3 regions of the Allobosea sp. 2KB_26 genome follow, and region 2 is predicted to be linked to each of the others. Evidence: predicted binding sites of a transcription regulator. Region 2 holds the regulator's gene; each other region holds the start of a gene.
What was found. Region 2 encodes LexA, which represses DNA repair genes until DNA is damaged. Its sites were predicted from a motif close to TGTTCNNNNTGTGTTCNG; they were not measured.
Positions count from the first base shown of each region.

Region 1: a site for LexA is predicted at 7,982-7,999, ahead of AB4099_RS33340 (ImuA family protein). Genes of this name have one in related genera too.
Region 3: a site for LexA is predicted at 6,357-6,374, ahead of AB4099_RS05175 (ImuA family protein). Genes of this name have one in related genera too.

Region 1 is NZ_JBFRHE010000029.1:9,559-19,421, reverse strand. It holds gene AB4099_RS33365 (DUF72 domain-containing protein) at 1-678, opposite strand, end outside; gene AB4099_RS33360 (hypothetical protein) at 735-1,148, opposite strand; gene AB4099_RS33355 (cold-shock protein) at 2,014-2,223, opposite strand; gene AB4099_RS33350 (error-prone DNA polymerase) at 2,486-5,758, opposite strand; gene AB4099_RS33345 (DUF6504 family protein) at 5,755-7,278, opposite strand; gene AB4099_RS33340 (ImuA family protein) at 7,193-7,945, opposite strand; gene AB4099_RS33335 (hypothetical protein) at 8,060-8,323, opposite strand; gene AB4099_RS33330 (extensin family protein) at 8,538-8,819, opposite strand; gene AB4099_RS33325 (DUF1236 domain-containing protein) at 9,508-9,863, shown strand, end outside.
Region 2 is NZ_JBFRHE010000012.1:79,760-89,622, forward strand. It holds gene trpE (anthranilate synthase component I) at 1-565, shown strand, start outside; gene AB4099_RS25875 (HipA family kinase) at 565-1,314, shown strand; gene AB4099_RS25880 (patatin-like phospholipase family protein) at 1,318-2,526, opposite strand; gene AB4099_RS25885 (anthranilate synthase component II) at 2,706-3,323, shown strand; gene trpD (anthranilate phosphoribosyltransferase) at 3,337-4,350, shown strand; gene trpC (indole-3-glycerol phosphate synthase TrpC) at 4,358-5,167, shown strand; gene moaC (cyclic pyranopterin monophosphate synthase MoaC) at 5,164-5,652, shown strand; gene AB4099_RS25905 (molybdopterin molybdotransferase MoeA) at 5,649-6,860, shown strand; gene lexA (transcriptional repressor LexA) at 6,942-7,646, shown strand; gene AB4099_RS25915 (ComEC/Rec2 family competence protein) at 7,640-9,863, opposite strand, start outside.
Region 3 is NZ_JBFRHE010000001.1:1,070,624-1,080,486, forward strand. It holds gene AB4099_RS05160 (efflux RND transporter periplasmic adaptor subunit) at 1-500, opposite strand, end outside; gene AB4099_RS05165 (error-prone DNA polymerase) at 710-4,027, opposite strand; gene AB4099_RS05170 (Y-family DNA polymerase) at 4,024-5,556, opposite strand; gene AB4099_RS05175 (ImuA family protein) at 5,513-6,340, opposite strand; gene phnC (phosphonate ABC transporter ATP-binding protein) at 6,564-7,382, shown strand; gene phnD (phosphonate ABC transporter substrate-binding protein) at 7,454-8,371, shown strand; gene phnE (phosphonate ABC transporter, permease protein PhnE) at 8,463-9,344, shown strand; gene phnE (phosphonate ABC transporter, permease protein PhnE) at 9,341-9,863, shown strand, end outside.

The sequences.
Region 1 (9,863 bases), on a different contig from region 2:
CGGAAGGCGCGGTCCGCTGCATGAGCAGAAGATCGTGCCCGTCTCACGAAAAGCCGAGTACACCGTTTCATTCCACCAGCTCGCGTGACGGAACTCCACGACATTGCGCCGCGCCGGATCGAGCTGGCTCAGAATCCTGGTCAGCCTCACTTTGGTGAACTTGTAGCTCGGCGGAAGCTGGAAAAGGAAGCAGCCCATTCGTTCCCCGAGAATGTCGGCTATCGCCCCAAAATCCTTTACGAGGGTCTTGGTGCCCTCAAACCTTTTGATATGAGTGATCAGCTCACATACTTTGATCGTATAGATGAAATTGCGGTCTCCAGGTTGACGACGCCAGCTTCTCACGTTGGCAACGGTTGGCCATGAGTAGAATGACGCGTTGATCTCAACAGTATCGAACTGTTCCGCGTAGTGACTGAACCATTCGCCTGTAGGCATCTGCTCCGGGTAGAATTTTCCACCCCATTTCCAGTAGAACCATCCCGAGCAGCCGACATAGACGGATGCCTCCAAACAGGAGGTATTCCCCCTCTCCGCAACTGTCCCCGCCAGGCGAGCGGCATGCATTTTTTTTGCGCGCCCAATGTTCTCTGTCCGCTGTTTCTCTCTGCGCAGCCGGCGCCGTTCACGACGCTCATCGGATCCAGGTGCTTTCCGCTTCGCGACTTGCGTATCCATCATTGTCCTGACCGGCCGTTATGCGGGTGAAGCTGGGTGGGCAGTTTGGGGTTTTGCTAGCGCAGCAGTCCCTGCGCCTCGAAGACATCCCAGCCATCCAATTGCGACCGCGGTGCGTCCTCCCGGGCCTTCCTGGTGCCGCCGGCCTTGCCCCGAGGCTTGCTCGCACGCGTCTGTGCGGCCTTCCCCGCCGCGCGCCGCCGGGTTTCGGCGAGCGCCTGCGCATCCTGCTCTCTCCAGATGGCCGGCAGGTCCCCATCAAGCACGGCCTCGATCTGCCGCGGGTCGAAGACGTGGAACGTCACGGCCTTTGCGCGCCCGCGCAACTTGACAGTGCGTGTCCCGATGCTCTTGAGGCGACCGTCTTTCACCCACTTGTGACGCTCGCGGGAAGAGATCGTCAAAATATCCTCCGCCTCACTTGGAAGTGTGGGCAGCCCTGCGATCCCGCCCAGCACCTCGGAGATCACGCCGAGGCGACCCTGAACGCATCTGTCTCGGCCTCTGACATGCGCAATGCGATACGCCCCGTCCCAGCCGTCATGCACGTCCTCGCTGCCCAAGGCAGCCGGCCCCGAATTTCGCGTTCGATCCCCTTCGCCCGCACCGACGACCCAAGCGTCGCGGAAGACGGTAGCGGCCACTCGGCAACCAACGAAGGGGAGGCGTTCATGCTCCGCCTGGACGTCATCCGACCCAACTCACGTTTCCGGAAGGTCGAGTTCTCAACCTGGACCGCTCGCGTATGTTCCGCTCGCTCCGCAGCGCCGTGGCCCGCCGCTTCTCACCCCACGGCATCGATGCAACTGTCGGGTCAACGTGCAACAAGACATGCTCACTGAGTTGCTCAATTGCACATCCTCGTCTTCCAGGGCGCGCGGCTTGGCCGCTGCAAGTAGCGCTTCCGACTCCAACGACGCCGCCGACTCCTGGTATTTCATAATCCGCTCCGCGCGTTCCGGCGCTTCCGATCGGGTCCAGTAATCAGCCCTTTCCACACCAGCTCGTACGCTTCGCCGAGTTCGAGGAAGGCGTCATTAGAGGTCCTCAAAAGCGGCGCGCAAAGCCGGGAGCCGCAGCATCAGACGTGTCAGTCCACGTTTCTGGATCAGCGTCATGGCGCAACTTCAAGTGCGCGTGTGGAATTTGCCATGCTGCCGCCAGTGCATCGCTCCCTCTATTGTACTTGAGGGCCACGCCATGGTGAGTAAGGGGCCCCGCCATAGGGCAATCCCAGCGGGGCCTTAGGCCGTGTGGCCTACGAGGGCGGGCAAGAAGGCCAGCACGCCAACAAAACGAATGGATCGGTAGTCAGTTCCATGATCAGCAGCCGCTTCATCCCGCCTTAAGGTTCTCGGCACAGGCTTTTCCCGAGCGTTGGTCCGGGACGACTTCGTAAGTGATTTTCTGCCCGTCGCGCAGTTCTCGCAGTCCCGCCCGCTCCAAGGCGCTGATGTGGACGAACACGTCCTGACCGCCATCATCAGGTTGGATAAAACCAAATCCCTTGCTTGGATTGAACCACTTCACAGTTCCCGTCGCCATGGATGTCTCCTCCCTGACGGTGAATGATGAAAAGGCGATCTAACTCTCGCGGCACGCCTTCGGAGGATTCCGACCGACCCTACTACCGTTTTGCTGCCCCGCCACTCGAGGAAAGCGACTGGGCGCCAGGCCGTGCAAGAACGTTCGCGGAGTCCTTGCACGCGTCCGAAAACCCTGCGGCGGTTTCTTTGTTCCCACGACCGAGAGATAGCGGCACGGTGACGTCCGCCGTCGGCATGCGACCTACGATGCACGGTTGGGATCACCGGAAATCGCGCGTCTTCACCTTGATCGTATCGATATGCAGATCGGGAATGTAGATGTCTCGCGTTCGAAGCCCCTTTGGCGGAAGCCCACGCGGATCCGGCGCCGGCGAACCATGGTGGAACTCGTCCCCCCGGCCATGAGGCAGCGGGAAGCCGTCGTCGCGCTCCCCGACGCTGGCGAGTTCTGCCGACAGATCGGTTAAACGCTGCGCGACCAGATGAACGACCTCGCCCTCGCGCTGGACGCGGCCACGCACCGCAATCATACCGGCGGAGAGGATGGTGCGGCGATTTTGCTCGAACACCTTTTGCCAGACCACGAGGTTGGCGATGCCGCTCTCATCCTCGAGGGTGATGAACATAACGCCCTTGGCGCTGCCTGGCCGCTGGCGGACGAGGACGATCCCAGCAGCCTCAAGCCAGCGACCGTCGCGGGCTTCCATCGCCTCGGCGCAGGTAACAATGCGTCGCCGTCGCAGATCCCGCCTGAGGAAGGAAACCGGGTGGCAGCGCAGCGACAGGCTGACATGCCGGTAGTCTTCGACCACCTCGCTGCCTGCCGTCATGGGCCGGAGGGAAACAACCGGCTCATCCAATTCGGGGATGATCTCGCTCTGCCGGGCGGAGGCTGCCCCGAACAGCGGTAGCGGCTCATCGCGCAGCGCTTTGATCGCCCACAGCGCTTCTCGACGAGCTAGGTCAAAGCACGGTCGGAAGCCATCGGCCTCGGCTATGTGCGTGAGCGCAACCACAGGAATACCGGCACGCCGCCAGAGGTCATCGACCGAAGCAAAGGGCGCATCAGCCCGGGCCGTGACGATGGCTGCGCCATGTGCATTGGCGAGGCCCTTCACCATGCACAGACCCAACCGAACCGCGAATCGGCCGTCGTCGCGGGTCGGCTCCAGCGTGCAGTCCCACCTCGAGGCGTTGGCGCAGACCGGACGAACCTCGATTCCATGCACCTGCGCGTCCCGAACGATCTGGGCGGGAGCATAAAAGCCCATGGGCTGGCTGTTCAGGAGTGCAGCGCAGAAGATGTCGGGATGCCAGCATTTGAGCCACGCTGAGGCGTAGGCGATCAGCGCGAATGAGGCCGCGTGGCTTTCCGGGAAGCCGTAGCTGCCGAATCCTTCGAGCTGCTTGAAGGTCTGTTCGGCGAACTCCGGCTCGTAGCCGTTGGCGACCATGCCGGCGATCAACTTGTCCTTAAACACGGAGACGCCACCGGTGAACTTGAAGGTCGCCATCGACTTCCGAAGCATGTCGGCCTCACCCGGGGTGAAGCCGGCGCACTCGATCGCCACGCGCATGGCCTGTTCCTGGAACAGCGGCACACCCAGGGTCTTGCCCAGCACCGTCTCCAGCTCCGGCTTGGGATAGTGGACTGGCTCCAGCCCCTCGCGTCGGCGAAGATAGGGATGCACCATGTCGCCCTGGATCGGGCCAGGCCGGACGATCGCGACCTGGACGACGAGGTCATAAAACGTCCGGGGTTTCAGCCTCGGCAGCATCGACATCTGCGCGCGACTCTCGATCTGAAAGGTGCCGAGCGTGTCAGCCTTCCTGATCATCGCGTAGGTGCGCGGGTCCTCGGCCGGGATCGTCGCAAGATCGAGATTGATGCCCTTGTGCTCGGACAGAAGGTTCAGCCCCTTTTTCATGCAGGTCAGCATGCCAAGGGCCAGCACGTCGACTTTCATGAATTTCAGCGCATCGATATCGTCCTTGTCCCACTCGATGACCTGTCGATCGGTCATGGCGGCAGGCTCGATCGGAACGAGATCGTCGAGCCGATCATGCGTGAGGACGAACCCTCCCGGGTGCTGGCTGAGGTGCCGGGGCGCGCCCATAAGCTGACGCGCGAGATCGAGGGTCAGACGAAGCCGCCGGTCTTTGAGGTTGAGGTTCAGCTCTTCGACATGGCGCGGCTCGACGCCTTCTTCCGACCAAGCCCAGACCTGCGACGACAACGTGCCGATCAGGTCCTCCGGCAGGCCAAGGGCTTTTCCGACGTCCCGGAGCGCGCCCTTGGTGCGATAGCGGATGACGGTCGAGCAGAGCGCAGCGTGATCGCGACCATAGGTGTCGAAAATCCACTGCATGACGATCTCGCGCCGCTCATGCTCGAAATCGACGTCGATATCCGGCGGCTCTCGGCGTTCCTCGGAAACGAAACGCTCGAACAGCAAATCATTGCGGCCCGGGTCGATCGAGGTGATGCCGAGCACGTAGCAGACGGCCGAGTTCGCCGCCGAGCCGCGGCCCTGGCACAGAATGTCCCTCGATCGGGCGAAGCGAACGATCGAGTTCACCGTCAGGAAATATGGCGCGTAGCCCAGCTTCTCGATCAACCGAAGCTCGTGCCGAAGGGCCGCTTCGACGCTCTTCGGAACGCCTTCGGGATAGCGCTCGGAGGCGCCTTCCCAAGTCAGTTTGCCCAGAGTTTGCTGGGGTGTGAGCGCCGGATCGTCTCGCTCCTCGGGATACTGATAGGCAAGCTCGCTAAGCGAAAAGCGGCATCGATCAACGATCTGTAGCGTCCGCGCCAACGCCTGGGGGTAGCGGCTGAACAGCCGATGCATCTCTTCCGGCGGCTTGATGTAGCGATCGGCATGCCGTTCGCGCCGGCCACCCAGGGCGTCGATCGTGACGTTGTGCCGAATGCAGGTCACCACGTCCTGGAGAATGCGGCGCGCAGGCTCATGGAACAGCACGTCGTTGGTGACGACGGTCGGCACGGCCATTCGGGCAGCGAGGTTCGACAGTTCGTGAAGCCGGAGCTGGTCGTTCGGCCGTCGGCGCAACGTCAGCGCGAGATAGGCGCGGTCAGCGAACGCATCGCGAAGGCGCCGAAGACGGAAGGCGCATTCCTCGTCGGCGTGATCAGGAACGAGGACAGCGATCAGACCCTCGCCATAGGCGACAAGATCAGGCCACTCCAGATGGCACTTTGCCTTGCCACCACGCTTCTTTCCGAGCGAGAGCAGCCGACACAGCCGCGAGTACGCCGGTCGATCGGTCGGGTAGACGAGCACCGACGTACCGTCGACCAGATCAAGTCGGCAACCTACGACGAGGCGAACCCCGGTTGTTTTGGCGGCCTCATAGGCGCGGACAATCCCCGCCAGCGAATTGCGATCGACAACGGCGACTGCCTCGAGTCCAGCCGCCGCAGCCTGCGCGAACAGTTGCTCACATGAGGAGGCGCCACGCAGGAAACTGAAATGCGAGGTAACCTGAAGCTCGGCGTAGCGTGGGCTGCTCATCCGAACACCCCATGCAGAAACCAGCGATGTGAGCCGGTCGCGGCGTGCTCACCGTCACCGGCGCGATATAGCCAATAGCGCTCCCCCGCATCATCCTCGACCCGGAAGTAGTCGCGAACCGCGACCAACTCCGCATCGCGCTTCCACCATTCGCCGAAGACGCGCTCGGGTCCGTCCGCACGCTTTACCCTTCGGCGCACGCCCCGCCAGGTGAACCAAACCGGGGGCTGGTCAGGCAGCAGTGCCATGGTCTCGACCGGTTCGGGGAGAGGCAACAACCGGGATGGCCGCGGCCAATGACCCGGCCAGCTCGCCCCCGTCTCGGGCGCCATGGCCGGGATGCGGCAGACGGAACGTTCAGGCACGTCGCTTGCCACCGGAGCCAGACGATAGATGGCCCGTTCACCGACCCGGTTCACCAGGATGTCGACCAGGTCCGACACATCCGGAAGGCTCTCTTCGACAAGCGAGTTGTGGATCTGCTTGCGTTCGAGCGGCTCGGCGATGGTCGCGGCCAGCGTCATCACCTCGATTCCGAAACCCGGCTCGATCGTATCGATCTTCTCGCAGAGGAGTCGGCTAAATCGCTTGATGTCCCGAACCGGCGTGGCCAATCCGACCCGAATTGCCTGAGCGCGATTGTCGACGCGGTGGCAGATGAGGTCGAGACGACGCGCGCCGAGGCCGCGTTCCTCAAGGCGTTCGCAGAGTTGCACGATGAGCTTGCCAATGTAGCGCGCGATCGTCTCCGCGGCGCCGATCGGCTCGGCGAATGCCTGGCGAACCTCGATCAGGTCGGGTGGCCGAATGGCCTTGATCGGCTCACCGAGATCGCCAAGCGCCTGGTCGATGCGGCGGCCAATCTCCGGACCAAAACGCAGAGCCAGAGGAGCCCGCGGCTGCGCCAGCAAGTCTCCGATCCGCTCGAAGCCCAAGGTGCGCAGCCCGGCACTAACCGAGGACGGAAGCCGCAGAGCCTCCAGCGGCAACGGAGCGATGATGGATGGTCCATGCCCTGGAGCGGCGACAATCGTCGAACGTGTCCTGTAACGAGCCAGTGCGTGAGCGGCGCCCCACGTATCAGCGATCGCCGCCCGAGCGACGATCCCCGACATGGCAAGGCGACCGATCACCCCGTCGAGCATAGCGTTCTCGCCGCCGTGCAAATGGTCTGCCCCGGTCGAGTCGATGACGATGCCGTCCGGCGGATCGGGTGCGACGACCGGAGCGATACGCTCCAGAATCCAGACAGCCAGCCGATCGAGCCCTTCGGCGTCAGCGGCCGGATCGGCATCCTCGACGATCAGACCCGGAACGAGTACCTGCGCCTTTGTCACAGGCATGCCAACGCAGAGACCGCCAGCCTGAGCCGCAGCATCCGCTGCCAGCACGACTCGCCTGTTTCCGTCGCGGCCGATCAGGACGAGCGGTACCTCAGGCGGAGGCGCTGCGTCGCCAGCCTTCCGCCGCGCCCGGTCGGTGGACCAGGTCGGCAGGAAGAGCGAGACAACCCGTGTCATCGCACGCCTCCAACTCGAAATCTGCACTGTCACCGGCGCGGGCCCGGATGAGCTCGACCAGCCAACGAGGCCGACCGACGCCGGGGACCGGCAGCGCCGCGGACGGCATCACCGAGACGCGCCAGCGTGTCATAGCGGCTGTTGTCTGACCGAAATCGGCGGCCTCCGTTTGACGCCGCCAACGGCGAAGGGCGATTCCGATCGAGCCCGTCCCCTCCGCGGCCAGTTGTAGCCGACGAGAGGCGGTCATGGATAGGCGAGCAACTTCACCGACGACGGATCCAAGTCCACCGTGCCGCAGCCCTTCCTCCATGCAGGAAAGCACGGTCTTGTCGTCGCAGGCTTCCACATAGATCACCCGATCGGCGCCCAGTCCGGCTTGTGCGATGGCCGGCGCGAAGAGGTCCGGCCGCGTGATGCACCACAGGACCCTCCCCCGGGTGCGGGCAGCAATTCCCGCGCTGAATAGTGCGGCCGCAGCACCGTCGATCGCGCCGTTGCCGCCGCCAGCCACTTCATGCAGCGCCCCGAGCGCCAATCCGCCGCCTGGGAGGCGCGCGTCCACCTCGGCGATTCCGAACGGAAGCACCGCTTTCGCGCGCCGGTTCGTGCCTTCGATCCTTTCGATCTGCGCGCGCAGAGACAGTATGGCGAGCTCGGGCCGCACAATTGTTGGTATCCTCTGAAAATGGGCAGGCCGCCACGTTCCCTTTTTGTTCCTACTTCGCTACTCGGAAGTCAAGATGAGGTTATCAATGCGATATCCGCCTCACTGAGGTGCTCAGAGTGGTCCAACCACGTCCGGATTCATGTCCACAAAGAGTTCAGCCTGACGCTGAAACAACGTCCATGCCGGATCATTCTCGGACCGTCCGACTTGGCAGTGCATGACTTTGAAAATCGCAACCGCTCCGGGTGGCTGGTCGGGGTCTATCCGCGCGGCGCGACACATCGCCCTGGCAATTCTCTGGATGCGCGGATCCCGGGAACAATCTGCGGCGGTCACCGGTGCGCCCACCGGCTCGGCTTCAAATGTCAAAGACATAGCGGACCTCCACGGCTCTCCTCCCAACCCCAGCCAGTGGCTCAAACGATCGGACCTACCCCCAGGTTCCTGGAAAATACGCGCGTCATTCGTCCGCAATGACGTCAACACGCGCACTCTGAAGGACCTGACGGAGGTTTCCCGCCCTTCCCTCCCCTCGTGTCGTTGAAGCCGGCTCTTGAGGAGTGGTCTGACGGCGAGAACTGTCTGTCACTCATTCGACCGTCCACTGACAAATGCGAAACCCACGAGGGCGCTCGCGCATGTCGAGATGGAGGTGATCTTTGTGGGAGCTGTCCGCCCCCGGACCCAGGACAGTCGTGAACCGTTGGCAAGCGCTCTTCTGGACAGCTTCACGGATCGAGCGGGACTCGGGTTCGTCACCAACGAATGCCAACGCTCGGCCACAACTGGAACCGGACCTACCGGTTTTGTGGCTTTTGCTGGATCGATCTGCCGCCCGCCCCTCTTCGGGAATCGCGAACTCGCTCCGCATCGCCTGCACGCTCAGCCGTGCAGGCGTCGATGGAGATAGCGCGCGCCCCGTGATCGGCTCGAGTTCTGCCTCTCGGCCGGGCTCACAACGATGCTCGCGCCAAAGCGTCCTCAGCTTCCTCTTTGGTTTCGAAGGGACCCGAAAGTTCATCGAACCCTCGATCCTCCCAAGATGGAAGGACGTAGACAGGAACAATGCCGTCTCTCCAAGCGACGATAGTCTCGATGACCCATCCCGGCTTGCCGGGTTCGTAGCGGGAAAGTTCTACTACGCGTTCAGTTGGCGTCCTCATGCCTTCGCTCCCGAACGGATGAGATGATGGGGTGCCTTTCTCATCGACCACTCGCCCCTGCCGCCAATCAAAATCCCATTGCGCCACGACGGTTCCCGCTCCTTCCCGTCTCGCTATGCTGTGAAGAACGGGCCTCGCGGTCACAGTGGCGCTGTTTCACCCATAGCGCCGCCTGGAGTGGAGCCTGGAGGATACATTCCCCGGAATTCGGGAGACGGTTCGCAATCTGCCCTCGCCCCCTTTGATGGTGTCACGCGGGCAGAAGAACACACCGATCGCCACCTCCAGCATCATCCCAGGGGCCAGCCCGAAAATGCCGTCCATGAATAATTATTCATGGAACCAACAACTTAGCATGTCGTTTCCTCGCTGGCGGGGGCTAACAGGAGATCGACTATGATCAAGAAGATTGTCCTTGTGGCTGCGCTGGCAGTCATTCCGGCGACCGTGTTTGCGCAGTCCAGTTCCGGTGCTGCGGGCGGGGCCGCCTCTGGTGCCGCAACCGGAGCTGTGGGGGGGGCGATTGTCGGCGGGCCGGCGGGCGCGGCCGTCGGAGCCGTTGGTGGTGCCGCGGCTGGTGCGATCGTCGGCGGCATTGCGGCCGACCAGCGCACCGAGTTCCGCACCTATGTAAGGGAGCAGAAGGTGCCGTCAGTGGCTTATCGGGAGAAGGTTGTCGTCGGTGCGACCCTTCCCGACACCATCACCTACCGCGAAGTTCCGGCGCGGTACGGCAAGACCGAGTACCGCTA
Region 2 (9,863 bases):
GCGCGGTGCGACAACGGAAGAGGATGAGGCGCTCGCCGAGGAACTGCTGGCCGACCCCAAGGAACGGGCAGAGCATCTGATGCTGCTCGATCTTGGCCGCAATGACGTCGGCCGCGTTGCGCGGATCGGCTCGGTCAAGGTCACCGATTCCTTCTTCATCGAGCGTTACAGCCAGGTCATGCACATCGTTTCCAATGTCGAGGGAGCGATCGACCCTCAGCATGATGCGCTGGCCGCACTCGCCGCGGGCTTCCCGGCCGGCACCGTCTCCGGAGCGCCGAAGGTGCGTGCCATGGAGATCATCGATGAGATGGAACATGACGCGCGCGGCGCCTACGGCGGCTGCATCGGCTATTTCGGTGCCAATGGCGAAATGGACACCTGCATCGTGCTGCGCACCGCCGTGGTGAAGGACGGCCGCATGCATGTCCAGGCCGGCGCCGGCATCGTCTATGATTCGAACCCGGCCTCCGAACAGCTCGAATGCATCAACAAGGCCAAGGCCCTGTTCAAGGCAGCGGAAGAGGCGATCCGTTTCGCAGCGCGCGCTGGCCGGGGACAATAGTGCCCCTGCCGGAGCCCGGGGGCGCCGAAGCCGGTACGGTCGTCGAAATCCTGCGGGTCTTCAGTGATGCGAGCACGCGCCCCTGCCTGGTGCGGACGACGGACGGCGGGCTGCATGTCCTGAAGCTCGCCGGCGCCGGGCCAGGGCCTCGTGGCCTGCTCATCGAGTTCCTTGCCCTGCGCTTCGCGAAGCTGCTCGGCGCACCGGTCCCGGATGCCGAGCCGCTGCTGCTGCCGCATGGCTTTCCATGGATGGTCGGTACCGACGAATTCGACGAGATGATCCAGCGCAGCTTTGGCTGGAATCTCGGCGTCGGTTTCATCCCGAATACCGCCCCGGTCGTAGCCGCGGAGCTTGGCCCCGACGATGCGGCATGTCTCCGGGCGATCGCGGAGGCGGATTGCTTCCTGCACAATGTCGACCGGCCGCGCTCGAATCCGAATCTCCTGCGCGGGGCGGGCGGTACGCTGCACGCGATCGATTTCGACGCCTGTCTCTATTTCGACAGGGCTCTGGCCGGCCGCCTGCCCGCCAGCTTTGCACTTCCACGCACGCACCTCCTGGCAGGCATGATGACGTCGATCGAGGGCAAAGCGCTCGATCCCGACCTGCCGGTATCCTGGCTGGCGGAAGCACCGCCGGAATGGATCGACGCCGCTGGGCGCGAGGTCCCCGCCATCGCCAATGCGCTTGCGACCTATATCCGGCACTGGAACGCCCTCAGCGCCGGCCGGGCGCATGAGGGCTGACAATCAGCGCGCGGCCAGCGTCGGCGAGAGCGGCGGCTGCGTCTCCCAGGCCTTGCCGCTGCGGCCTTGCTCATAGCCGAGCTGGAACAGGGCCTTCATATACTCCGTATCGAATTCGGAGCGCTGATTGCCTTGAAAGCTGTCGGGAATGGCGGTGAAGGCGAAGCGCGCATGCAGTCGCTTCGCCATCTCCGAGATCGCTGCGATATTGGCGAGCGCCTGGTATTTCACCAGCGTCGAGATCGAGCGTGTGGCCAGCCCCGCCACGGTCTGGGTGCTGGCCTTGTATTCCGGCTTGAGCTTGCCGTTGCGAATGACATAGAGCGCAAGACTGCGTTCCTGACCGAGGTTGCGCCGGGCAGCACCGTTGAGATCAAGACCCGGTGGCGCGAAGAAGATCTGCGAGGTGACGCCGCCGTCGACGTGAAGCTCGTCGAAGACCTTGCCATTGCTCGTGACATTGAGGCGCACGGCCGGAAAGACCGCCGGTATGGCCGCTGAAGCGAGCAGGATGTCGACGAAGAGCTTCTGCCGGCCCGGATGCTGACTCGCGGCGATGCTGCCCACGTCCCAGATCACCGGCCGCTGAGCGTCGAGATTGGTGGTCTGGACCAATAATCGGCGGCCTTTGCGATGCTCGGCGGCGATTTCATCGAGCAGTTGCTCGGTCGCATAGCGTTCAACCAGGTGGCGCAACGGCGTCGTATCGTAGAGGGATTCGCCAAACAGCCCGAGGATTCCCTTGCTGCGAAAGAGATCGCTATCGCCGTAACGCGTATAGATCTCCTCCAGGGCGCCGTCATAGTGCGAGCCGAGGAACGCAAAGGGCGCGGCGAGCGAGCCGGTACTGACCCCGGTGACAACCTCGAATTGGGGCCTGTCGCCGCGCGCAGTCCAGCCTTTCAGGAAACCCGCGCCATAGGCCCCCTCTCCGCTCCCGCCTGAAATCCCGAGGAATGTTGCGGCCACCTGGCATTTGCTACAGCCCGAAGCAGCGATCTGCCTGTACTGGATATCGAGATATTTGCTTGTGGTGGGGACGACCGCATCCCCCCAGAAGCGGATCGTGCCGAATCCGACGACCTCGGCTGTCGACACCCCTTCGGCAGGCAGAGCTTGCGGACGTTCCCCGGAATTGCATGCAGCCAGGCCGAGCAGCGCCGAGGCCAGCAGCACGCGCCTGATCGCCCTGGCCCGACGCAACATCGCCATGCCCCACACACCGAACGCCCCCCGCAAGATTGCGCGGTCTCATCAGGACCATCTTGTCGCCAGCACGCCTGCGAACGCAATCGCGATGGAGCCACGCTCCGACAATAACTTGACCACTTGCCCCCCGAACGGGCATGACCACCTTGCCATCATCGCGACCGGAGATCTCGTTAGCGGCAATGCGTATCCTGCTGATCGACAATTACGACAGCTTCACCTGGAACCTCGTCCACCTGATCGGCGGGCTTGGGGCGGAGGTCGAGGTTCGCCGCAACGATGCCCTTACCGTCGAAGAGGCGCTGGGCGGAGGGCATGACGCAATCGTATTGTCGCCAGGTCCCTGCACCCCCAATGAGGCCGGCATCTGCCTTGACCTCGTGCGCCAGGGCGCCGACAGGAAGCCGATCTTTGGCGTCTGCCTTGGCCTCCAGACCATTGGTCAGGCCTTTGGTGGCGAGATCGTGCGCGCGCCGCTGCCGATGCACGGCAAGATTTCGACCATCAGCCATCACGCCCGCGGCCTCTTTCACGGCGTCAACGGGCCGATCCAGGCAACGCGCTACCACTCGCTCATCGTGGCACGCGAAAGCTGCCCGACAGAGCTGGAGATCGAAGCCGCGACGGAAGACGGGCAAATCATGGCACTCTCGCACCGCTCCCTGCCGGTGCATGGCGTGCAGTTCCACCCCGAGAGCATCGCATCGGAGCATGGTGCGACGATCCTGCGCAATTTCCTCGGCCTGGCGGAACGATGGTCGCAGACACAGGACCGCGCCGCCCTTTCCGAAACAGCCTGACTTCGAAGAACCCATGGACGATTTCAAACCCTTCATCGCCAAGGTGGCGACCGGCGCCTCGCTCTCCCGCGAGGAGGCGCGAGATGCCTTTGACACCATCCTGTCCGGCGAGGTCACCAATGCGCAGGCGGCCGCCTTCTTGATGGCGCTGCGCGTCCGTGGCGAGACTGTCGAGGAGATCGCCGGCGCGGTCAGCGCCATGCGCGGCAAGATGCTGCCGGTGAAAGCTCCGGCCGGCGCGATCGACATCGTCGGAACCGGCGGCGATGCATCGGGCTCCTATAACGTCTCGACGCTGGCTGCGATCATCACCGCTTCCTGCGGCGTGCCGGTCGCCAAGCATGGCAATCGCGCCGCCTCGTCACGTTCCGGAGCGGCCGACGTGCTCACAGCGCTCGGCGTCAAGGTGGGGCTCGAGCCCGCGGGCACGGAGCGTTGCATCGCAGAGGCCGGCGTCGGCTTCATGTTCGCACCGACCCATCACGCCTCGATGCGGCATGTTGCGCCGGTGCGCACCGAACTCGGCACCCGCACCATCTTCAACCTGCTCGGGCCGCTCTCCAACCCGGCCGGTGTCAAGAGGCAGCTCGTCGGCGCCTTCTCAGAGACCTGGCTCGAGCCTATGGTGCGCGTGCTGTCTGCGCTCGGCTCCGACCGCATCTGGGCCGTGAACGGTTCTGACGGCCTTGACGAGATCACCACCACCGGGCCGACCCGCGTCGTCGCGCTCGACAAGGGCAAGATCGAGAGTTTCTCGATCAGCCCGGACGATGTCGGCCTGGCCCGTGCAAAGCCCGAAGATCTGCGGGGCGGTGAACCGGCACAGAATGCCGAGGCGCTCCGTGCGGTTCTCGACGGCAAGAAGACGCCCTTCCGCGATATCGCGGCCTTCAATGCTGCCGCCGCGCTCGTCGTGGCCGGCCAGGCCAGCGATTTGCGCGATGGCCTCGCCCGCGCCACCTCGGCGATCGACAGCGGCAAGGCCAAGGCGACGCTGACCGCCCTCATCGCCTGCTCGAACGCGTGAGGACGTCATGAGCGACATCCTCGCCCGCATCGAGGCCTATAAGCGCCAGGAGATCGCCGCAGCCAAGGCCGCAGTGTCCCAGGCGGAGATCGAGCAGCGCGCCCAGGCTGCTGGTCCCGTGCGGGGCTTCACGGCCGCGCTTACCGCGAAACACGCGGCCGGCAAGCCTGCATTGATCGCCGAGATCAAGAAGGCCAGCCCGTCCAAGGGGCTGATCCGCGCCGATTTCGACCCGCCATCTCTGGCGCGCGCCTATGCCGAAGGCGGCGCGGCCTGCCTGTCCGTGCTGACAGATGCGCCCTCTTTCCAGGGACAGCCGGAATTCCTGCATCAGGCGCGCGCGGCGAGCGGCCTGCCCGCCCTGCGCAAGGATTTCCTCTACGACCCCTATCAGGTCTTCGAGGCTCGCGCCTGGGGCGCCGACTGTATCCTGATCATTATGGCTGGCGTCGATGACGGGACGGCCCGCGCGCTGAACGAGACGGCAAAGTCGCTCGGCATCGACGTTCTGGTCGAGGTTCATAACGAAGCCGAGCTCGATCGTGCCCTCGAGCTCAACAGCCCGCTGCTCGGCATCAACAATCGCGACCTTCGCAGCTTTGCCGTCGATCTCGCCGTCACCGAGAGGCTGGCGCCGCGCGTCCCCGCGGACCGCATCATCGTTGGCGAGAGCGGCATCTTCAGCCATGTCGACATCGCACGGTTACAGCGTGCCGGCGTCCACACCTTCCTCGTTGGCGAGAGCCTGATGCGGCAGGACGATGTCGCCGCTGCGACCCGTGATCTTCTGACCGGTTCTGCGCGCAGCGCAGCATGAGCAAGCTCAGCCATCTCGACGCCAGCGGCCAGGCCCATATGGTCGATGTCGGCGACAAGGAGGAGACCTCGCGCATCGCTGTCGCCGAGGGCTATGTCGTCATGCAGCTCTCGACCTTGGCCATCGTGCGCGATGGCGACGCCAAGAAGGGCGACGTGCTTGGCACCGCGCGCCTGGCTGGAATCATGGCCGCCAAGCGCACGCATGAACTGATCCCGCTCTGTCACCCGCTGCTGATCAGCAAGATCAGCGTCGACCTCACCCTGGACGAGACATTGCCTGGGGTGCGCGTGAGCGCTGAGGTCAAGATGAAGGGACAGACCGGCGTCGAGATGGAAGCGTTGACCGCTGTCGGCGTCGCGTGCCTCACAGTTTACGACATGGTCAAGGCGGTCGACCGGGCGATGCGGATCGAAGGCATCAGGCTCGTTCACAAGTCCGGTGGAAAATCCGGCACCTTCGATCTCCCGGAAACTGCGCGATGAGCCTCACGCCCGTCCCCGTCGCCCTGAAGGCGCTGATCGACAGCGTTCCGGCACCGACACCGTCAGAAACGCTGCCGCTCGCACATTGCGTAGGGCGCGTGCTCGCCGCCGATCTGCAGGCGCTTCGCACCCAGCCCCCCTTCGCCCATTCCGCAATGGACGGATACGCCGTTCGCGCAGACGACATTGCGCCGGCAAATGAATTGCGGGTCATCGGCGAATCGGCTGCCGGTCGCTCCTTCTCAGGGATGGTCCGCTCGAATGAGGCTGTTCGCATCTTCACGGGCGCTCCGATGCCTGAGGGCGCCGATACCATCCTGATTCAGGAGAATGCCGACGGCGTCGGCAGCTCGACGATCCGCGTGCGCGAAAGTGCCGAGCGCGGCAAGTTCGTTCGTCAGGCAGGATTGGACTTCTCCGAGGGCGAGGTGTTGCTTCTCGCCGGCAGCCGACTCGACAGTGCGAGCCTCGGCCTCGCGGCAGCCATGGGCCACCCCACACTCGCTGTGCGTCGCAAGCCACTGGTCGCGATCCTCGCGACCGGCGACGAACTGGTCCAGCCGGGCGAGCCGGTCGGACCCGACCAGATCGTCGCGTCCAACAGCTTTGCACTCGCCGCGCTGGTTGAGCAGGCCGGCGGCACAGCGCTCGATCTCGGGATCGCCCGCGATGATCATGCCGACCTCGCCGACAAGATTGGTCAGGCACGGAAGACCGATGCCGATGTGCTGATCACCCTGGGAGGAGCCTCGGTAGGTGAGCACGATCTCGTCCAGGCAGCGTTGATCGGGCAAGGCATGGCGCTCGGTTTCTGGAAAATCGCCATGCGGCCGGGCAAGCCGATGATGATGGGTCGCCTCGGCCGTATGGTCGCGCTCGGCCTGCCCGGAAACCCCGTCTCGTCCATCGTCTGCGGGCATCTCTTCGTCGTGCCGCTGCTCAGGGCCCTCCTCGGCGTACCGGAACCGGAGCGCGATCTGAGTGAGCCTGCTATCGTCGGAAGAGATTTGCCGGCAAATGATGAGCGGCGGGACTACATGAGGTCGGAACTGATTCTCACCCCGGAGGGATGGCTGGCAACGCCCTTCACCAAGCAGGATTCCTCGATGCTGGCCAGTCTGGCCCGCGCCGACGCGCTACTGATCCGCGAATCATTTGCTGCGCCGGCAAACAAAGGCGACAACTGCCGGATCATCCGCCTACGCTGAGCGTGCTTGCGGAACACAACGCGAACCTGTATGGTGTTCGTGCTTTGTTTCGATTCCGTACGAAGAGCGCTGGCGGGGACCATGCTGACACGCAAACAGTTCGAACTGCTTCGTTTCATCCAGGAACGCCTGCGCGAGACTGGGGTGCCCCCCTCCTTCGACGAGATGAAGGACGCGCTCGATCTGCGCTCCAAGTCCGGTATCCATCGCCTGATCATGGCGCTGGAGGAGCGCGGTTTCATTCGCCGCCTGCCCAATCGGGCCCGGGCGCTCGAGATCATAAAGCTGCCTGAAGGGGCTGGCGGCCCTCAGGCGACGCGCGGACGGTTCAGCCCCTCCGTCGTCCAGGGTGGCCTTGGCAAGGTCCGGCCGATCGCACCGCCCCCGGAAGAGGACGTGCGCTCCACGGTCGCGATTCCGGTCATGGGGCGGATTGCCGCCGGTACACCGATTTCCGCGATCCAGAGCCGCAGCCATAGCGTAGCGCTGCCTGCCGATATGCTTGGCCCCGGTGAACATTTTGCTCTCGAGGTGCGCGGCGACTCGATGGTGGAAGCCGGCATCCTCGACGGTGATACGGTCGTGATCAAACGGCAGGACACGGCCAATACCGGCGATATCATCGTGGCCCTGATCGATGACGAGGAAGCGACGCTGAAGCGGCTGCGCAAGCGCGGCTCCTCGATCGCTCTGGAAGCCGCCAATCCCGCTTATGAAACAAGAGTGCTGGGACCGGACCGCGTCAAAATTCAAGGCCGCCTGGTCAACCTGATGCGGCGCTACTGAAGCCGATCGTGGTCTTCAGCGGCCACGGGCAGCGGGGCCGTTGACGATGATTCCGGCGGCGTAGTGACAGACCGCGCCCGCTTGCGGCTCCAGGGGCGATCAACGCCACCCTGCTCGGATAAATGCGTGCGCCAGCCGCCCTTGTGGCTGACAAGGGCCGTTGCACCATCGCGCGACAATGCCAGGCGGTCGATCAGCCGTGCAGCGCAAGGACTGGTCCAGGGAATCGGCGTGATGACGAGGTCAGCGCGCCTGCAGTCCTCGACGATGGCCAGGCGATCCCGAGCAAAGGCAATGCTTCGTCCATCCTTGCTGCGGACGACACAACCCAGAGTGTCGCAGGCTGCGCCTTCCCGCAGGCTGTTGTCGTCAGGCCGGCGATTATCGCCATCTGCGTTCAGCCATTGTTGCAGCACGAAGCGGCTCGGTTGACCGGCCAGGATCATGCGGTCATCACCCCCGCGGACCAGGATGCCGGAGCCATCACGTTCGATCAGGATATCGGGCCTCTCCGGCTTGGCTGCCACGACCAGTCCCGCGATCAGGGGAACGACGGCCAGAAAGCGCAGCGGTGTCGTCCAGAGCGTGATCCAGAGGAGCGCGGCGGCAAAGCATGCGAGCGCCGCGGTCCCGAACGCAGGAATGACCACTGCGGAGTGGTCGAATCCTGCAACCCAGCGCGCCGATTGCAGCACATAGTCCGAAGCGACTCCCATTAACGCCCAGGCCAGCCAATCCAAACCGAAGGGATAGGCGAGCACGCCGAAGACGGCCGCAGGCATGACGATCAGTGAAACGAACGGCAAGGCGAGCGCGTTGCCGAGCAGGCCGAAGGGGTTGAACGTCTGGAAGTGATAGGCACCGAAGGGGGCGGTTGCTACCGTCGCCAGCAGGGTCGTGACCGTAAGCCCGACGACCGCGATCCAGATCGGACGCAGCGGCCAGGGCAGGTTCGCTGGGGCCTCGGAGTGGCCGCGATCCTCCCAGCGCTCGGCGAAGGCGATCAGAGCCGCAACAGCACCAAAGGACATCTGGAAGCTCGGACCGAGCAGCGCGTCAGGCTCGCGCAGCAGAACGATCATCGCGGCAAGAGCCAGGTTGCGCATGCTGAGCGCCGGGCGATCGACGAGGATCGCACCGAACATGACCAGCGTCATGATCAGCGAGCGGACCGTCGCGACCTCGGCTCCTGAGAAGATGCAATAGGCGGTGGCACCGAGCATCGCGGCAAGGGCGGCGAGTTTCTTCACCGGCCAGCGCAATGCCAGCGTTTCCGACAGCGCCAGCAGGCCACGGACCAGGCCGAAGATCGTGGCGGAGGCCAGCACCATGTGAAGGCCGGAGATCGAGATGATGTGATAGATACCGGCCGCGCGCAGATCGATATTGGTCGCCTCTGTGATGAGGCCACGCTTGCCGGTGACCAGCGACGCTGCCACCGCGCCAGCCTGCCCTCCCCCGATACCGGCGATGCGCTCCGTCAGGGCATTGCGCGCCCGGTCGACCATTGCGCGAAACTGAAGCTCGAGAGGTGGCTGCGAGGGCGGTGGGGCGAGCGTGATCTTTCCCGGAATGGTCCCGACTGCCCCGAGCCCCCGGAAGAAGGCATCGCGGCCGAAATCGTAGCCGCCTGGCCGCACCGGACCGGGCGGTGGCAGGAGGCGCGCGACAGCGGCAATATGATCGCCCGGTGAGACCGAGCCCCCCTTGACGTTGACTCGAACCCGCCGTGGCAGGCGTTCGGGCTCCAGCCCGGCAATGCCGGTCACCAGGACTACAAGGCGCGCGCCAGCGTCACGCGCCTCGACCGATTCGACAAAGCCGGTGAGTTGTCCGACGCGCGTTCGATCGAGCATCGGCGCTGCGATCGTCGCCGTGCGCCAGGCCGCGGCACCAAAGCCGGCGAATATGGCAGCAAGGCCGACGCAAACGAGCATGACTGGGCGCCATGGGCGCGACAGCGCGGCCATCGCAGCGGAAACGCCAAAGCCGGAGAGTGGGACCCAGACGGATGGCTCGCGATCTGCCGCGAAATAGAGCAGGATGCCGCTTCCGATCAGCACCGGCAGCCAGAGAAACAGCCGCCTGCGCCCGGCCTCGATCGCGATGGCGTCCAGGAATCGCGCGCGCCATTCGGCGAGAAGCAACCCAATGGCAGCGGCGTGGAGCCCTCTCTCGGGAATGCGGAACGGTACGGCACGAATACGCGCACCGCGC
Region 3 (9,863 bases), on a different contig from region 2:
GCGGTGAGCGCGCGACGCGAGGTCGCGAGCTGCAGGCGAGCCTCGCTGGAGGCCAGTTGCGCGGTTGCCTGTTCGAGCGCGACCTGCGTGCCCGAGCCACGATCGACCAGTGCCCGGTTGCGCTCATAGGTATCGCGCGCCAGCCGCAGGTCCGCCTCGGCCAGTTTCACCTCGGCATCGAGGATCGCCCTGTCGAGCTTGACGAGTTCCTGGCCCTTGGTGACGCGCTCGCCTTCCTTGAAGCCCAGTGCCACGACCCGGCCGGCGATCTCGGGAGCGATGACCACGGTTTCATTCGCGGTCAGCGTGCCCAGCGCCTGGACCTCTTCGTTGACCGTCACGGCCTCGGCCCGGCTGACTTCGACGGGCACACCGGCAGCCTGCGGGTTCGCCACCGCGCGCGCTTGCGCAGGCTGCGCGCCAGCCTTGAAGCTGCGGTAGCCGTAATAGCCGCCGCCAGCGACGCCAGCGATCAGGAGGACAAGGACAAGCCGCTTCATAGGTCAGGGTGCTCCGGTATCGTCGCAAGCCCTATGGGACTGGACGATGCAGTTCAAATTACAAATCCGTAAGTGTGGTTTCATGACGGCCGCGACGGTTTTATGAACCAACCGGCTTTTTGGCATGCAAGACCGGAACCAAGACACGAAACAAGTCCGGAACGGCCTGCTGGCGGCAGAATCCGGGCTCCTGTGGCCGAATTGGGCCTTTAGTGGAAGTCGCGTGAGCGCGGCAGCACCCTGACATTGCGCGGGTGGGTGTGCTGGCGTGGCGGCAGGCGGCTGTCGGATTGCGGGTGCTGCACCTCGTCGGCCCGCGCCAGGGTGCGGTGCAGCAGCCCGTCGGCCAGCCGCGCCAGTTCCTCCGAGCGATCCTCGATCCTGTCGACGACGAGATGGACGATCCCCTCCGGACTGCGTTGCAGCCGGCCGGCGAGCAGGACGAGCCGCGCGCCCATCGCCTGCCGGCGGTAACGTTCGAAGGTCTTTGGCCAGAGCACCGCATTGGCGATGCCGGTCTCGTCCTCCAGCGTCATGAACATCACCCCCTTGGCGCTGCCCGGCCGCTGGCGCACCGTGATGATGCCCGCCAGCCGGCAGCGCGTGCCGTCCGGCGCTGCCAGCACCTGCTCGCAGCTCAGTGCCCGCTCACGTGCGAAAAGCGGGCGCAGGAACTGCATCGGATGCCCCTTCAGCGACAGGCGCAGATGCTGGTAATCCGCGATGACCTGTTCTGAGTCCCGCATGCGCGGCAGCAAGGTTTCGGGCTCCTGGGCGAGCTCGGCGCTCTCGCTCGCCGCAAAAAGCGGCAGCGGCCTGTCATCCGGGAGCCTGCGCACCTCCCAGAGCGCCTCGCGCCGGCTGAGCCCGAGTGAGCCGAAAGCATCGGCATCGGCCAGTGCGACGAGGGCACGCGTGGGCAACCTGGCGCACCGCGCCAAGGCCTCGACGCTGTCATAGCCCTGCCCGCGCCCCTTCACGAGCGCCTCGCCAAAAGCCTTCGAGATCCCGTCGATCTGGCGCAGGCCGAGCCGCATCGCGAGTGCGCCGTCCTCGCGTCGCTCCAGCGTGTTGTCATGATCGCTCAGATTGATGTCGGCTGGCCGGATTTCGACCTTGTTGTCCTGCGCAGCGCGGATGATCTGCGCCGGAGCATAGAAGCCCATGGGCTGCGAGTTCAGAAGCGCCGCGGTGAAGGCAGCGGCATGATGACACTTGAGCCAGGCCGAGGCATAGACCAGCAGGGCGAAGGAGGCCGCGTGGCTCTCCGGAAAACCGTATTCGCCAAAGCCCTTGATCTGATTGAAACAGGCGGACGCGAAGGCGCGGTCATAGCCGCGCGCGACCATGCGCTCGACCATCATCGCCTCGAAATTCTGGATCGTGCCGACATGGCGGAAGGTCGCCATGGCACGCCGCAGGCCATTGGCCTCATCCTCGGTGAACTTCGCCGCCTCGATGGCGATGCGCATCGCCTGCTCCTGGAACAAGGGCACGCCGAGCGTCTTTTTCAGAACCTGTTCCAGCTCGTCGGGAAGCCCATGTTCCGGCGCGGGTCTGGGGTAGACGACCTCATTCGGGTTTTTCCGCCGCCGCAGATAGGGGTGGACCATATTGCCCTGGATCGGGCCCGGCCGGACGATCGCGACCTCGATGACGAGATCGTAGAATTTCCTGGGCTGCAGCCGCGGCAGCATGTTCATCTGCGCCCGGCTCTCGACCTGGAAGACGCCGATCGCATCGGCCCGACACAGCATGTCGTAGACGCGCAGATCACCCTGCTCGATCGTCGCCAGCTCCCAGCGCTTGCCTTCGTGCAGAGCGATCAGGTCAAAGGCCTTGCGGATGCAGGTCAGCATGCCGAGCGCGAGCACATCGACCTTCATCATCCGGAGCGCGTCGATATCGTCCTTGTCCCATTCGATGAAGCTGCGGTCCTTCATGCCGCCCCAGCCGATCGGCACGCATTCGTCGAGCCGCCCGCGCGTCAGCACGAAGCCGCCGACATGCTGGGAGAGATGGCGGGGGAAGCCGATCAACTCGGTCGCCAGCGCGGCCGCGCGCGCGATCATCGGATTGGCGGGGTCGAGCCCCGCCTGCCGGACATGGTTCTCCGGCAGGCCGTCGCCCCAGCTGCCCCAGACCGTGTTGGCGAGCGCGGCCGTGACATCCTCGCTCAGGCCGAGCGCCTTGCCGACCTCGCGAATGGCGCTGCGCGGCCGATAGCAGATCACCGTGGCGCAGATGCCGGCGCGCAGCCGACCATAGCGCTCATAGATATACTGCATCACCTCCTCGCGCCGCTCATGCTCGAAATCGACATCGATATCGGGCGGCTCCTTGCGCTGTTCGGAAAGAAAGCGGGCCAGGAGCGAATTGCCTTCCATCGGGTCGACCGCGGTGACCCAGAGGCAGTAGCAGACTGCCGAATTCGCGGCCGAGCCCCGGCCCTGGCACAGGATCGGCGGCTCCTGCGCCCGGGCAAAGCGCACGATGTCGTGGACCGTCAGGAAGTAGCGCGCGTAGTCGAGCTTCGCGATCAGTGCGAATTCCTTGTGCAGGAGATCGCATACCTTGCTCGGGATGCCCTCGGGATAGCGCCTGTGCGCTCCTTCCCAGGCGAGACGCTCCAGATGCTCCTGCGGGGTGCTCCCGGGCGGCACCGGTTCGTCCGGATATTCATATTGCAACTGGTCGAGCGAGAACCGGCAGCGTTCGAGGAAGCGCACCGTCTCCGCCACCATCTCCGGCGCGTGCCGGAACAGGTGGGCCATCTCGCGCGGCGATTTGAGATGGCGCTCGGCATGGGCCTCCAGCATGCGCCCGGCCCGCTCGATCGGGACATGCTCGCGGATGCAGCTGACGACATCCTGCAAGGGCCGCCGCGCGGGCGCATGATAAAGCACGTCATTGACGGCGAGACAGGGCACACCCGCCCTGGACGCGAGCAGCGCCAATGCATCGGCCCGGCGCCGGTCGTCGCCGCGATGCGGCATGTCGATACCCAGCCAGAGCCGACCCCGCGCAAACTCGGAAACGCTCGCGAGAGCCGCAGCGATCTCGCTCTCCGGCCGCCGTTCCGGCATCAGTATCAGCAACATGCCTTCCGCGAATTCGCGTAGGTCGGAGAGCGTGAGGATGCATTCGCCCTTCTTCTCGACCTTCATCTTGCCGTGGGTCAGCAGGCGGCAGAGCCTGCCATAGGCGTCGCGATCCTGGGGATAGGCGAGCAGGTCGGGCGTGCCATCGGACAGGACGAGGCGGACCCCGACCGCGAATGTCAGCTTCGTTGTGGCGATACCCGCCTCGCGCATCGCCGCATGGGCCCGCACCACGCCGGCCAGAGAATTGCGGTCGGCGAGCCCGATTCCGGCAAGGTCGAGTTCGGCCGCCCGGCCAACCAGTTCCTCCGGACTCGAGGCCCCGCGCAGGAAGGAGAAGTTGGAGGTGACCGCGAGTTCGGCATAGCGCGAAACTGGTACGATCGGAGCGGCTTCCACCGGGCAATTGTCATTGAGCCCGCTCATGCGAAAAGCCCGTGCATGAACCAGGGCGGATGCGCGGCCTCGCGGCCATAGAGTCCGTCGCGATAAAGCCAGAAGCGCCTTCCACCCGGCTCTTCGACGCGAAAATAGTCGCGGGTCGGCGCGATCCTGCCCGTCGTCGCCCACCATTCGGCAGCGATCCGCTCCGGCCCCTCCGCCTTGGCGACCTCATGCAGCACGCGCCGCCAGCGGAAACGCGTCGGCGGCCCGTCCGGGATCTCGGCCAGCACCTCGATCGGCTCCGGCCGCGACAGCAGCCGGAGGGGCCGTTCCGGGACGGCGCTCGGAGCCGGCCAGTCCGGGGAAAACCCGAGCCTTGCCATCTCGCCATGACGCAGGGCGGGCACCGCCAATGCGGCGCGCTCGGGATCATGGCTGTCCTGCGCCAGGAAACGCCGCACGCGATCCGGGCCGATCCGGGCGGCGATCGCATCGGCGACCTCCGTCAGGGCCCGCTCGGCGGCGGCTGCATCGGGTTCCTCCTCCCGACCGGCCGCAAGAGCCCCCTGATCGGCCGCGAAAGGCTCGGTCGCACCGGCCGAGAGCCGGATCAGGTCGAAACCGAAGCCGGGATCGAGCGGGTCCGCCAGGGCATCCAGCTTCAGGGCGAAGAGTCGATCGACCGCCGCCGGATCGCGCAACGGCATCCCGGTCTCGATGCCGAGACGGCGCACGGCCCCGTCACTGCGGAAGAAGCTCGCCTCGAACACTCTCGCGCCTTCGCCGCGCGCTTCCAGCATGCCGGCCAGACTCTCGCCCAGGCCGGCCAGGGCCGCCCGGATACCGGCTTCATGCGCCAACGGTTCGGCGAAACGCCGTTCCGCCATGCATTCAGGCAGCGGTCGTCGCGGTGACAGCGCCTGCGGCAGGCGGCCGAGCGCCTGGTCGAGCCTGTCGAGCAGGTCGCGGCCGAACCGGGCGGCCAGCGGCGCGCGCGGTCGCGTCTCCAGATCGGCGATATGGCTGAGGCCCATGCGTGCGAGCCCGTGCTGCCGTGCAGCCTCCAGGCCGAGCGCCGCGGTCGGCAAGGGCCACAGGGCCTGGCTCTCTCCGCCCGGCGGCACGATGCCGCCGCGCCCATAGCGCGCGACGCCCCAGGCGGCGCGCGCCGTCCCGGCAATAGCGGCGCGCAGCGTAAAGCCCCGCCGTTTCAGCCGAAGCAGGCAGTCGCGGCCAAGCAGGGCTTCGCCGCCGAAGAGATGGGTGCAGCCCGAGATATCGAGCAGCAGGCCATCCTCGCCATCGAGAGCGACCAGCGGCGTATAGCGGTCGCACCAGTCGGCAACGGCGCCAAGCAGGGCTGCATCGGCCGCCCTGTCCTCCTCGGCCACGACCAGCCGCGGGATCATGGCGCGCGCATCGGCCAGCGCCATGGTCGGATGCAGGCCGAGGCGTTCGGCTTCGGCATCGAGGCTCGTCAGGCGGAAGGCGCCCTTCGCCTTGCCCACCACAACAAGAGGACCAGGATCATCCGCTGGCCCGCCGGGCTGCGGGCCACGCCTCTGCGACATTGCCCGAACGGATGCGCCCTGGCTGCGTCTGATCCGGTCGATGGGCAGGCGCGGGAACCAGAGCGACAGGAAGCGGCTCGCGGAAGCTATACGCATGACTGTCCCACTCCATCACCCACTCGCCCGTCGCCCCGTGCCGGTTGCGCAGCACCGTGACCGCGAAACTCGGCCGGCCCGGCCCATGCGCTCTCACCCGCCCCTCCGAAGGCGCCGCCGAAACCGCCCAGCGGATCGTCGCCGCACTCGGAGCAGGACTGCTTCCCAGCCGCAGGAGAAAAGCCGTCGCGCCGGCATCCCGCGCCGCCAGGACGAGACGCCGGCTGGCCGTGAGATCGAGGCAGGCCGGCGTACCTTCGAGCTCGATCACCACCGCGCCGATGCCCGAGCGTCGGTCATTGCCGTGCGGAAAGGCGTCGCCCGCCGCCTTCAGCACGGCAAGCGGATCGCGCCCCCGCACCGCAAGCACCCGGTCAGGATCGAGCCCGAACGCCGCAAGCCCCGGCGCATAGAGTTCACCACCCTCGGCGCCGGCGGAATCCTGCCGCAGCCAGACGACGGGCCGCCGCTCCAGCCGCGCGATCAACCCGGCGACGAAGCCCGTCGCCGCCGGAGCCTGATGCGCCATCGCCACGATCTCGTGCAGGGCATGGCGACGCAGCGGCCCCAGCGCCGCATCGGCCGCCGCGTGGCCAAGGCTGAAGCTCGCCTCCCCGCCCAGCGAGACAGAGACGCTTTCCAAACCGGCAATGCTTCGCCGCAGCGCGGCGACGGCATGATCGCTCACGTCTTGGCACTCCAAATGTTCCTATTTTGTTCTTTATGACTCCGCCTCCTCAGGCGAGTCAACAGCCTCCGTGCGCCCGCTTCCCCGCCCGCAATCCTGCTGTCACGGCCCTGTCATCTGTCGCCGATACCGGTTTGCGCACTGCAAGAGAGCATGAGCTCCGGACTGCGCCTCGCCCATGTCCGGATGTCGCCATGCTTGCTCCTCGATGGGAAGACCGTTCATGCTGCGTATCGAAGGCCTGACCAAGCGCTTCAGCGGCAAGGCCGCCGTGGACAATGTCTCGCTGTCGATCCCGAAGGGCGAAATGGTCGGCGTCATCGGCCGCTCGGGCGCCGGCAAGTCGACCCTGCTGCGCATGATCAACCGCTTGGCGGAGCCGAACTCCGGCCGCCTGATCAGCGACGAACGCGATGTCACCGCATTGAAGGGCGCCGAACTGCGCGCCTGGCGTCGCGACACCGCGATGATCTTCCAGCAGTTCAATCTCGTCGGCCGCCTCGACGTGCTGACCAATGTCCTGCTCGGCCGGCTCAATCACCGCTCGGCCTTCCTGACGCTGGTGAAGAGCTTCTCGCCGGACGACAAGATCCGCGCCATCGCCGCGCTCGAGCGCCTCGACATGGGCCATCTGCTGGCCCAGCGCGCCGAGACCCTCTCGGGCGGCCAGCAGCAGCGCGTCGCGATCGCCCGTGCCCTGGTCCAGGAGCCGACGGTCATCCTCGCCGACGAGCCGATCGCCTCGCTCGATCCGCGCAACACCCAGGTCGTGATGGATGCGCTCTTCCGCATCAATCGCGAGGACGGCATCACCGTGATCTGCAATCTGCACGACCTCGATATCGCGGCGAAATATTGCGACCGGCTGATCGGCATGGCCGCCGGCAAGGTCGTGTTCGACGACGTGCCGCAGGCGCTGACCCGCGAGATCGCCGCCGAACTCTACGGCATCGAGGCCAAGGATGCCGGCGCCGAGGCGCTGGACGCGCTCGACGCCATCGCCATCGCCGAAGCCAAGCGCGCCAAGCAGACCGCAGCCTGAGCCAGGCCTCAGCCCGGCCAGGACCGCTTACGCCTGAAAAGACCACCAACAGCCTTCAACAGGAGCAAACCATGCTGACCCGTCGTCATACCCTCACGCTCGCCGCCGCCGGCCTGGCCGCGACGCTCGCCGCTCCCGCCTTCGCGCAGGACTGGAAAGCCAAGTATCCGGAGCTGATCTTCGCCATCATCCCGTCCGAGAACGCGTCTGGCGTCGTCGAGCGCTATACCCCCTTCGTCACCTACCTCGCGAAAGAACTCGGCACCAAGGTGACGCTGCGTATCGCCAACGACTATGCCGCGATCATCGAAGGCCAGCGCGCCGGCAACATCCATATCGGCATGTACGGCCCCGCCTCCTTCGCTCGTGCTCGCATGACCGGCGCCAAGGTCGATGCCTTCGCGATCGAGACCAATCTCGACGGCACCAAGGGCTACCATTCCGTCTTCTACGTGAAGAAGGACTCGCCCTATCAGAAGGTCGAGGACCTGAAGGGCAAGAATCTCGGCCTCGTCGATCCCAATTCCACCTCCGGCAACAATGTGCCGCGCTTCGTGCTCGACGGCATGAAGATCGACCCCGAGACCTTCTTCGGCAAGGTCGTCTATACCGGCAGCCACGAGAACGCGGTCATCGCGCTCGGCCAGGGCACCGTCGACATCGCCGCCAACTGGTGGAACGACGAGCAGGAATCCAACCTGCAGCGCATGGCCCGCAAGAACATGGTCAAGGCCGACGATTTCCGGATCATCTACAAGTCCGAGCAGATCGTGAACTCGCCGATGGCCTATCTCTCCGACCTGCCGGAGCCGCTCAAGGCCTCGATCCGAGACGCCGTCCTCAACCTCGCCACCAAGGACAAGGTCGCCTTCGACAAGATCTATGAAGGCAAGCAGGGCCCGCTCGTCGCCGTCGACAACAAGGCCTACGACCCGATCATCGAACTGAACAAGTTCGTCGACGCGCTCCGCAAGAAGAAGTCCTCGTAAGCGCTTACCGCCGACCGTCATCGCCGGGTTTGTCCCGGCCATGACGGAGTGGCGTCCCGCCGCGACTGGCGAACCCCGCGACGGAACCATCATGACCCTGACGATCGATCGCAACGACCCCGCCATTCGCGGCCATGCCGATCTCTATCGGCGCGAGATGGGCGCAAAGCGCCGCCAGGCCCTGCTCGGTGCCGCCATCTTCATCGCCTGCGTCGTCCTTTCCGCGATCGGCTCGGAGGTCGATCTCGCGAAATTCGCCGCCAATGCCTGGCGCTTCCCGAAATACATCCTCGAGACCATGCCGACCCTGCGTCTCGCCACGCTCGGCGCCGATCTCAAGGAATGGTACTGGGGCCTGAACGGCTGGCTCAAGCTGCTCTGGCAGACCCTGTTGATTGCCTATGTCGGCACCGTATTAGGCGCCGTCGGCGGCTTCCTGCTTTGCTTTTCCGCCGCCGCCAATCTCGGCCGTGCCGGCTGGCTGCGCTGGACCACCCGCCGCTTCCTAGAATTCTGCCGCACCGTGCCGGAGATCGTCTTCGCGCTGATCTTCGTCATCGCCTTCGGCCTCGGCCCGCTGCCGGGCGTGCTCGCCATCGCGATCCACACCATGGGTGCGATGGGCAAGCTCTTCTCCGAGGTGGTCGAGAACATCGACATGAAGCCGGTCGACGGCCTCACCGCGACAGGCGCGGGCTGGTGGCAGACGATCCGCTTCGCCGTCGTCCCGCAGGTGCTTTCCAATTTCGCCAGCTACGCGCTGCTGCGCTTCGAGATCAATGTCCGCGGCGCCTCGATCATGGGCTTCGTCGGGGCCGGCGGCATCGGCCAGGATCTGATCGAGGCCATCCGCAAATTCTACTTCACCGATGTCAGCGCCATCCTGCTCATGATCATCGTCACCGTCATGCTGATCGACTACGGCACCGAGCGCCTGCGCCACGCCCTGCTCAGCCTGGAGCACCGCTCATGAGCCTCGTCCTCACCGCCACCGAGCGCGCCGATCTCGTCCGTCGCCACCAAGGCGCCATCGACGGCTCACTGAAGACGCGCCTGACCACCATCGCAGTCGTTGCCGGCCTGCTCGGCCTCTTCCTCTACGGGCTGACCACATTGGAGGTCTCGCTCTGGAAGATCATCACCGGCATCGGCAATCTCGGCACATTCGTCGTGCTGATGCTGCCGCCGGACCCAGGCTCCGCGGCCCGCGCCGTGATCTTCGTGAAAGCGCTGTTCGAGACCATTGCCATCGCCTTCCTCGGCACGATCCTCGCTGCGATCCTCGCCTTCCCGCTCGGCTTCCTCGCAGCCAAGAACGTCGTCGCCAACCGCGTCATCCATTTCCTGGCGCGCCGCTCGCTCGACACCGTGCGCGGCGTCGATGCGCTGATCTGGGCTCTGATCTGGGTCAATGTCGTGGGTCTCGGCCCTTTCGCCGGCATGCTCGCGATCATGACCAGCGATCTCGGCGCCTTCGGCAAGCTCTATTCGG